4 regions of the Desulfomicrobium apsheronum genome follow, and region 3 is predicted to be linked to each of the others. Evidence: predicted binding sites of a transcription regulator. Region 3 holds the regulator's gene; each other region holds the start of a gene.
What was found. Region 3 encodes sigma-54, which starts transcription at its own class of promoters, with help from an activator protein. Its sites were predicted from a motif close to CTGGCACGGNNNNTGCTT; they were not measured.

Region 1 (2,191 bases), on a different contig from region 3:
AGGACGGTATATTCTATTTGCGCAGCTTGCCGCCCGCGAACGCCAGGGCGACCATGCCGAATCCGAGCAGGGCCACGGTGGCCGGTTCAGGGACTGGAGGCGGAGGAGGATTGTCGCTTCTATAACCCAGGATGAAGAAATCCTCAAAACCATCGCTCAAAAGCTGATACTGGAATGTAGCCGTGAAGAATAGGCCCTGACCAATAAACTGGGACAGGTCCATCGTTGGGGCATATACGAGAAAGTCCACATTGTTTGTTCCGGTTGTATCGAACGAGTATTCCGTACCCATGAATTCCACAGTCTTCGTGTTCGGAACTTCAACAAGAGCCTCTTCATCAAACTCACCATTGTTGAGACCGTCGAAGGCCCATTCTGCAAGCCCGAATGCGTCAGGCGCATAAGGAAAAATAGTTCCAAATTCATCGGTGATCGCAACGTATCCGTTGCCAAGCATGTTTGGCTGGTTTCCTATCTGATTAATATCGAATGCGAAAACAGGTATATTTGATCCCTCGAATTCGCTTTGAAGAAAATTATACAACAAATCCACGGAAACGACCCAACTAATATTCAAATCAGTGTTAAATTCCGTAGTCGAACCATCATTTGGAAATGCCAAAGGATCAGGAAAACTATATCCACCCCTGATGTTTACATTATCTCCAGCAGCCTTTTCAGCACTCTCACTGTCACCCCACCAGATTTTGAGTTCATCTTTAAGCGAACCTTGATTTGATGGATAGATCGAATAGCCAGGATAAAGTTGCTTCAATATGCTTGTTGAGTAGGAATAATATTCGTCGTACGGGATCGCATTGGGAAAGACAGGTTCCGGCAACCAAACACTTGCCCATGACGGCGAAGCCAATAAAAACATCAGCACTGTTGTGCAAAGACTGCCCTTGACAAGCGATTTCATAATCAGTCCCTCCGGTTGTTTTTCTCTGTGACGCCCCTTGGCTATAAATCTCTTCAAGCAGGAAAAATGCCAATATGCACTACCCTTTAATCATTCATCTTATTGTAAACACACGCCAAACAATGTAAGATAATCCGACAACGAGTTGTTTTACTTTCCAGCTTTCGACCAACGTTTGCCCCAATGAAACGCTGCAATACAACCATCAGATTCGACAAACAGCAGCAAAATCGTTTTCAACTCACAACGGAACGTTGCATACAGGCACACATTTAGCTTAACAGCCAACCAATGAACGACAAAGCTTGGCCGCGCATAGTGCCTTTTGCCCTTTTCATGGTCATCATCGGCCTTGAGGAAGGATTGCGTTTCATGGACGGCAAAGCCTGGATCAGCATCCAGGAATCGACCTTCGCCCTGCTTTACCCGCTCAGGCCTCTGGTCGCCGTCATCGCGCTCTTCCTGTGTCGACGGGCCTACACGGAACTGTGCTGGGCCGATCTGAAGAGACGCGGCCAGACTTTGGGGAGCATCGCGCTGGGCCTTGCGGTCTTTGTGTTATGGATCAACATGGACTGGACCTTCGGAGCGCTGAGCGAACCTCCGGGCTTCAATCCCGGCGTCTTTTCGAACCCGAACCTGCGCCTGGCCATGACCGGCATCCGCATCGGCAGCGCCGTGCTCATCGTCCCGATCATGGAGGAAATCTTCTGGCGATCCTTCATCTTGCGCTACGTCATCAACCCCGAATTCGCCAAGGTTCCGCTCGGCACGTTCACCTGGATTTCGTTTCTGGCCAGCGCAGTGCTCTTCGGCTTGGCCCACCATTTCATCCTCGCCGGAATCATGGCCGGCATGGCCTATTCCTGGCTGCTCTACAGAACCAGGAGCCTGGCGCAATGCGTCCTGGCCCACGCAGTGACCAACCTGGCACTGGCCGCTTTTGTACTGAACACGGAAAAATGGTGGTTTTGGTAAATCGCGAGGAAACGGAACCGGTCTGATTGGCCGGCTATCCATGAGAGACTTACTCGACTTTCGGGGTTAGCCATTAACAGCTAACAACCTTTGTTCATTGAAAATATAGTCGAAATCGTGCCCCAAACTACGCATTCCTTCTTGAAAACCCTCAAGCAGTATGCGTTCAGCCTGGCTCTGGTTGTCGCCAAGTTTCTTCAGGTTTTCCAGGGTAATGCCTAGGATTTGGCACAGCGCCTTGACGAGAGTGCAGTCCTCGGCCTCTTCGCAACAATGATGGAATAGCAGGCC
Region 2 (2,191 bases), on a different contig from region 3:
GTTGGCTATGACCATGCCCAGGAGCACGCCCCAGGCTTCGGCGCCAAATCCGTACTGCTTGGAAATGGCCTGCCCGCCGAGAATGTACGCCAGGACGGCGACCAGGAAGACCATCACGAAACCCTGCAGGAACGCAGGCGCGCTCTTGCCCATCATGGCAATGCCGGCACCGAAAATAAGCGCGATGAATATGCACAGGCCGATAAGAGTCGGGATGTAGTTGTAGGGCTTGTTTCCGACCTTCTTCTTGGCATCCCCGACGGCCTTTTGTGCGTCGCGCCACTCGGAAATCTTGGCTGTGGCCTCGTCATTGAGCGCCTGGTTCTGGAAGGATGCGCCGGCCGCAGCCTCTTCCGCGGCCACGGCAGCGGCGAGTGCCACTTCAAGCTTGCCCTTGGCCTCTTCGTATTTAGGCATGCCCTTTTCGTTCAGAGCCTGGGCCTGGGATTCGGAGCGGATCAAGGAGTCCATGGGGTTGGTCTTCCAGGAACCGGGCGTCTTGGTCCAGTGGGATGCGAACTTGCCGAAAGCGGAGCTGGAGCCCTTGAGCTTCTTGGCGTCCTGAGCATTGTGCCAGGCGATGGTCTTGAACGGAGCCTTGGCAAGTTCCGCTTCCTGAATCTGGTTGGCGGTGGCGATCTTCTCGGCAAACTCAGCCTTGGGACCAAAAGTCGTGTACGCAAGGACGCAAACGGAAATAATGATAAAACCGAGCCAGATGGCAAGGAAGTCCTCTTTCTTCCACAAATCCGACCACTGGCTTTTCCCGTGGTCGATGACGACGCTGCTGCTTTCTTCTGACATGTTTCTTTCTTCCTCCTCGATAATTTGAAGCGTAATTCTCGCCAGTTATTTTGACGACCAAGGCAAAGCAAAAGCCCTGCCATGTCTGCAAGAAAAATAAGACATCATGATTTCAGCATGTTACAATTTCATACTTAAAAAAAAGCGCAAAGTACGATTTGCACTGCAAACACAAGTTAGCACCACAAAATTCAAGACCTGTATTCTCTTGCCGTTTAAAATTTCGCAAAAGGATAAAAAAAGGCGTGGTCGTTCGAGAAGAACGCCACGCCTTTTCAAGGCAGCGGGGAAAGAAAAAAACTACTTATCGATGTCGAGCTCGCGCTTCTTGGAGTAGATGAAGCGCACCAGCTGGTACTCGAAGGGGCTTCCTGTCTCGTAATAGCGAAACTTGACCTGATGACGCGCATCGACAGCCTTGACCCCGTAAACGCCGGTGGACACCGACTCGCGTGCAATCCAGCTCATGTCTTGGAAGAGGCCGTACGATGGGTTTATGGTCATGGCCGCATCCACGAACACGCCTCCCGTGTCACGCACTCCGGAAGGCCCGAACACGGGCAGCACCAGATACGGACCGGGGGGCACGCCCCAGAAGCCCAGGGTCTGCCCGAAATCCTCGTTTTCCTGCGGGATGCCGCCATTTCCGAGCACATCGATGATGCCGCCGAGGCCGATGGTCGTGTTGAAGACAAAGCGGCCCAAAGAGACCGAAGCCTTTTTGGCCTTGCCTTGCAGGACGGAGTTCACGAAAATCGGTATTTCTTTCAGATTGTTGAAAACATTCGAAACACCCTGCTGAACGCTGTCGGGCAGAATTGCTTCGTAGGTTCTGACCACCGGCAGATAGACATAGCGATCAAGCTGGGCATTGAAATGGTACATGTTACGGTTGAACCCCTCCCAGGGGTCATGCACCAAAAAATGCCGCTCCAGAGTGGGGTCCTCCGGCAGGCCGCGATGAACGGGGGCCTCAAAGGGCCCGGGCTGATGCTGTCCGTTGGTGGCGCATCCGGCGGAGACGAAGAGGATGAGGCAGAGAAGAAATATGCGCATGGTTTGTCTCACTTGCGGAAAAAATCGAGCATGGCCGCGACGTTGTCTCGATAACGAATATTGCCGCAGTGCCCCCCTGCCGGATAGAGCGTCAGGCGGCCGTTGAACGTGCGTTTCAGAAAATCGAGGTTGTCGGGGGTCAAAATGGGGTCGTCGGCATTGGTCATGACCGCGATGCTTGTGGACTCGCGCAGAAAAGGGGCGATGGATTCAAGGCTGCTGGCCACCACGGCCCGTTCCCGGGTCATGGCCGGGTCCGTGAAGGCCAGGAAAGGCAAAAGATACTCATCCACATAATCCTCGAAACTCACGCCCACGGCCGCGTCCAGAT
Region 3 (2,191 bases):
CCAGGCCATCATCCGGGACCTTCGCGACAAGAACATCGGCGTGCTCATCTCCGACCACAATGTTCGCGAAACGCTCCAGATCTGCGACCGTGCGTACCTTGTCCACGACGGCCGCATCATCCTGAACGGCAGCCCGGAAGAGATCGTCGCCGACCCGGGTGCGCGCAAGGTTTACCTCGGTGAAGGATTCAGCCTCTAGCGGACACGATTTTCCAAGGATTGCCAGGACCTAAGCTTTATGGCAGATTCGTTACTGGGTAGTTTTTTAGCCTGCAATCCTCTGACACGGTGAAACCAAATCAATTATGGGCCTTGAACTCCGACAAAACCTCAAGCTGACGCAGCAGCTGGTCATGACACCGCAGCTGCAGCAGGCCATCAAGCTGCTTCAGCTCTCCAGATTCGAGCTTCTCGAAGCCGTTCAGCAGGAGTTGCTTGAGAACCCCATGCTTGAGGAGGGGGTCAAGGAAATTTCAGAAGAGCACGAAATCCAGGCTCCGGCAGAAACACGCCCGGAAACTTCCTACGAAGACGCGGAGCTGATGCGCAACGCGGACTGGGAAAACTACCTCGGCGATTTTTCAAGCACCGCCAAGCAAGTGCAGTTCAAGGAGACCGAGGCCCTTGAGGAGATGATGTCCTACGAGGCCAGGCTCTCGGGCAAGCCTTCCCTGGATGGTCATCTGCTGTGGCAGCTCTGTCTGTCCAACATCACCGAAGAAGAGGAGATGATCGGCGAGGCCATCATCGGCAACCTCGATTCCCAGGGCTACCTGATGAGCACCGCCGAGGACATCGCCTCCGAGACGCTCTCTCCCCTGGCCCTGGTGGAGTCCATGCTGCATCGTCTGCAGCGCTTCGATCCCGTGGGCGTGGCCGCGCGCTCTCCTCGGGAATGCCTGCTCATCCAGCTGGAAATGCTGGGCCAGGACGATCCCATCCTGATCTCCCTGGTGGGGGAACATCTCGAAGACATCGAAAAGCGCCGCTACAAACCGCTCCTGCGCAAGTTCAAGATCCAGATGGAGGATCTCAAGGCCTATCTGGACATAATCCAGTCCCTGGACCCCATGCCGGGCGCCAGTTACGGCAGCGAGAGCACCATATATGTCAGCCCGGATGTTTTCGTGTACGAATACGAAGGGGATTTCGTCATCGTCATGAACGACGACGGCCTGCCCAAGTTGCAGCTCAGCCCGTACTACATGGACGACATGCACCTGGCCGTCAAAGGCCCGGACCGTGAATATCTGCACGACAAGATGCGCTCCGCCATGTGGCTCATGAAGAGCTTGCACCAAAGGCAAAGAACATTATATAAAGTGGTTGAAAGCATTGTCAGGTTTCAGCGGGGCTTTTTTGAACACGGGGTGACCAAGCTCAAACCGCTCATCCTCAAGGATGTAGCCGATGACATCGAAATGCACGAGTCCACGGTCAGCCGGATCACCACGAACAAATACGTGGCCACCCCGCACGGCATCATGGAACTGAAATTTTTCTTCAATTCCGCGCTGGAAATGGATGATGGAACCCAGGTCGGATCCGAATCGGTCAAGGCCATCATAAAGAAAATGGTCAGCGAGGAAGACCCGAAGCACCCCTACAGCGATGAAAAAATCGCTTCGGTGCTGAAGGAACGGCTGGATGTGAACATCGCCCGGCGAACAGTGGCCAAATATCGCGCGGTGCTGGGGATCGATTCCTCATCAAAGCGAAAACAGGTTTTTTGATATCCCGCCCTTTGGGCCGCCCCTTTCGGACGGCAAAAAGGGCTGACCCTCAACAATCGAGGAGGCTTCCATGAGGATTACCTTCAATTTCAAAAACTTCGATCCTTCCGACCATCTGCGCAAATACGCCAAGGACCGCTTCGGCAAGCTCGCCAAATTCATGGCCGGCACCCCCGACGCTGAGCTGCAGGTCAATCTCGAAGTGGAGAAATTCCGGCATGTCGCCGATATAGTGCTGACTGGAAAGAACGTGCATATCTCCGCCCGCGAAGACAGCGAGGACATGTACTCCACCGTCGACCTCGTCTGGGACAAGCTTGAAGCCCAGATGCGCAAGACCCGCGATAAGGACAAGAGCCGACGCAAGGGCGGCAGCGACAGCCCCCGCATGGACGCCGCGAGTTTTGACGACGACGCGGACACCAGGCGCAAGCCCGTCATCCAAAAAACCGATGACT
Region 4 (2,191 bases), on a different contig from region 3:
GCCGCCGCCCCAGACCCAGTGGCACAAGGGAGCATAGACGAACGTGCACCACAGGATGATGAAAATGATGAAGGCGGAAAAACGCATGCGCTCGGCAAAAGCGCCGGAGATCAGGGCGGGAGTGATGATGGCGAACATGCACTGAAAGATCATGAAGACCATGTGCGGAAGGTTGGTGGCTATGGACTCGTGCGGTTCCATGCCGACTCCGGCCATGCCCACGAAGTCCAGGCCGCCGATGAGGCCGTTCATATCCGTACCGAACGACAGGGAATATCCCCAGAAAATCCAGACCAGGGTGATGACGCCAAGGGCGGCAAAACTCTGCATAATGGTCCCCAGGGCATTTTTGGAACGGGTCATGCCCGCGTAGAAGAGAGCGAGCCCTGGGGTCATGAACATGACCAGGGCAGCACAAATGATGATAAAAGCAGTATCTGTCGGATTCACAATGCACCTCCATTTTTGTCGGATATGAGCAAGGACGGTGCCACAAGAAAAAATCATTTCATATCGGGGTATTAAGAAAACCGATTGAGCAACCGGAATTCATTTCACTACAATTTCGTACAGAACAAACGACAAATTGTCTTTTTTTGTAAAACTGCGACAACACAGCTGCCGACTAGTTTGTAAAAATGAACAAATTTGTCGGCGAAAAACACCATGTGGAGTGATAACTCGACGGAAAAATCGAAATGAGTGCCCGGACAGTTGCTCCCGCGAGGGACAGCTTTATCAAAAAAGGATTATTCGGTGAAATTTGGCATGCCTGAAAAGAAAATCCTGAACACGACGGCAGCGGAGCGCTCAGAAATCGTGTATCAAAATTGAAAAAAAAATTAATTACCTGAAATAAAATAGAAAACTAAAAATCATCGCAAAACTGGCGTCCGAAAAGCGGGAACACAAAAACACCAGCGCGATATTATACATAAATGTTAATTTATATCGAAGTCTGCCCGGAAAAACGGCTCCAAAAATAACAAATACCGCAGGAGCAAACACATCGAAACACCATATAATATTAAAAAACAAACAGTTAACAACTTTGGCATCCCCTGTGCTTTGTGGAGGTATCAACACTCACCACCACGGAGGTCATCATGTTCGAAGAGAAAAAACAAACAACCGCCCTGCTCAGACCAAAAGTCTGGGCCTTGACCCTATTGCTTGCAACCCTCACCCCCGCCATGGCCTTTGCCGAAGGCGAAGCGCTCTCGCAGGAACACGGCAATCTGCTCTGGACCCTGATCGCGGCCATTCTGGTCATGTTCATGCAGCCGGGCTTCGCCCTGGTTGAAATGGGTTTTTCTCGCGCCAAGAATGCCGGCAACATCCTCATGAAGAACCTGCTCGATTTTTCCGCCGGCGTGCCGGTATTCTTTCTGGTTGGATTTGGCATCATGTTCGGACAGGACATATCGGGTTTCTTCGGTTCCAGCGGTTTTGCCCTGTCCGGGGTCGATCCGACCAGCGCAGCCGGACAATGGGATCTGACATTTCTGTTCTTCCAGTCCGTGTTCGCGGCCACGGCGGCGACGATCATTTCCGGCGGCATTGCCGAGCGGACCAAATTTTCGGCCTACATCATCGTCAGCATAGCGGTCACGGCGCTCATCTATCCGGTCTCCGGACACTGGGCATGGGGCAGCCTCTGGGGTGGTGACGAGCTTGGCGCGGGCTGGCTCGAAGCCATGGGCTTCATCGACTTTGCAGGCTCCACCGTGGTCCACTCAGTTGGCGGCTGGATCGCCCTGGCCGGTGCGATCGTCGTCGGGCCCCGTCTGGGCAAGTACACCGCCGACGGCAAGGCCAAAGCCATCCCCGGGCACAACATCCCCCTGGCCGGTCTTGGCGTGTTCATTCTCTGGTTCGGCTGGTTCGGCTTCAACCCCGGCAGCACCACCACCGCTGACGGCACCATCGGTTATATCGCGGTCAACACCGCCATGGCGGCCTGCACCGGTGCTCTTGGCGCCATGATCTTCGCCTGGATCAAGCACGGCAAACCTGACACCTCCATGTCCCTGAACGGCGCGCTGGCCGGTCTGGTGGCCATCACCGCAGGCTGTTACGAAGTCTCTCCCGTGGGCTCGCTGATCATCGGCTTGCTGGCCGGCATCCTGGTCGTCATTTCCATCGAATTCATCGACCAGGTCCTCAAGATCGATGATCCGGTCGGCGCCTC

Region 1: the regulator sigma-54 is predicted to act here: its motif matches at 978-995, upstream of BMZ40_RS02600 (PEP-CTERM sorting domain-containing protein).
Region 2: the regulator sigma-54 is predicted to act here: its motif matches at 870-887, upstream of BMZ40_RS14315 (YeiH family protein).
Region 4: the regulator sigma-54 is predicted to act here: its motif matches at 1,052-1,069, upstream of BMZ40_RS05580 (ammonium transporter).

The regions. Positions count from the first base shown of each region.
Region 1 is NZ_FORX01000002.1:93,225-95,415, reverse strand. It holds gene BMZ40_RS02600 (PEP-CTERM sorting domain-containing protein) at 14-922, opposite strand; gene BMZ40_RS02595 (CAAX prenyl protease-related protein) at 1,214-1,900, shown strand; gene BMZ40_RS02590 (hypothetical protein) at 1,967-2,191, opposite strand, start outside.
Region 2 is NZ_FORX01000016.1:101,562-103,752, reverse strand. It holds gene BMZ40_RS14315 (YeiH family protein) at 1-804, opposite strand, end outside; gene BMZ40_RS14310 (MlaA family lipoprotein) at 1,105-1,860, opposite strand; gene BMZ40_RS14305 (hypothetical protein) at 1,869-2,191, opposite strand, start outside.
Region 3 is NZ_FORX01000006.1:83,143-85,333, reverse strand. It holds gene lptB (LPS export ABC transporter ATP-binding protein) at 1-199, shown strand, start outside; gene rpoN (RNA polymerase factor sigma-54) at 306-1,733, shown strand; gene hpf (ribosome hibernation-promoting factor, HPF/YfiA family) at 1,804-2,191, shown strand, end outside.
Region 4 is NZ_FORX01000003.1:311,868-314,058, forward strand. It holds gene BMZ40_RS05575 (ammonium transporter) at 1-450, opposite strand, end outside; gene BMZ40_RS05580 (ammonium transporter) at 1,107-2,191, shown strand, end outside.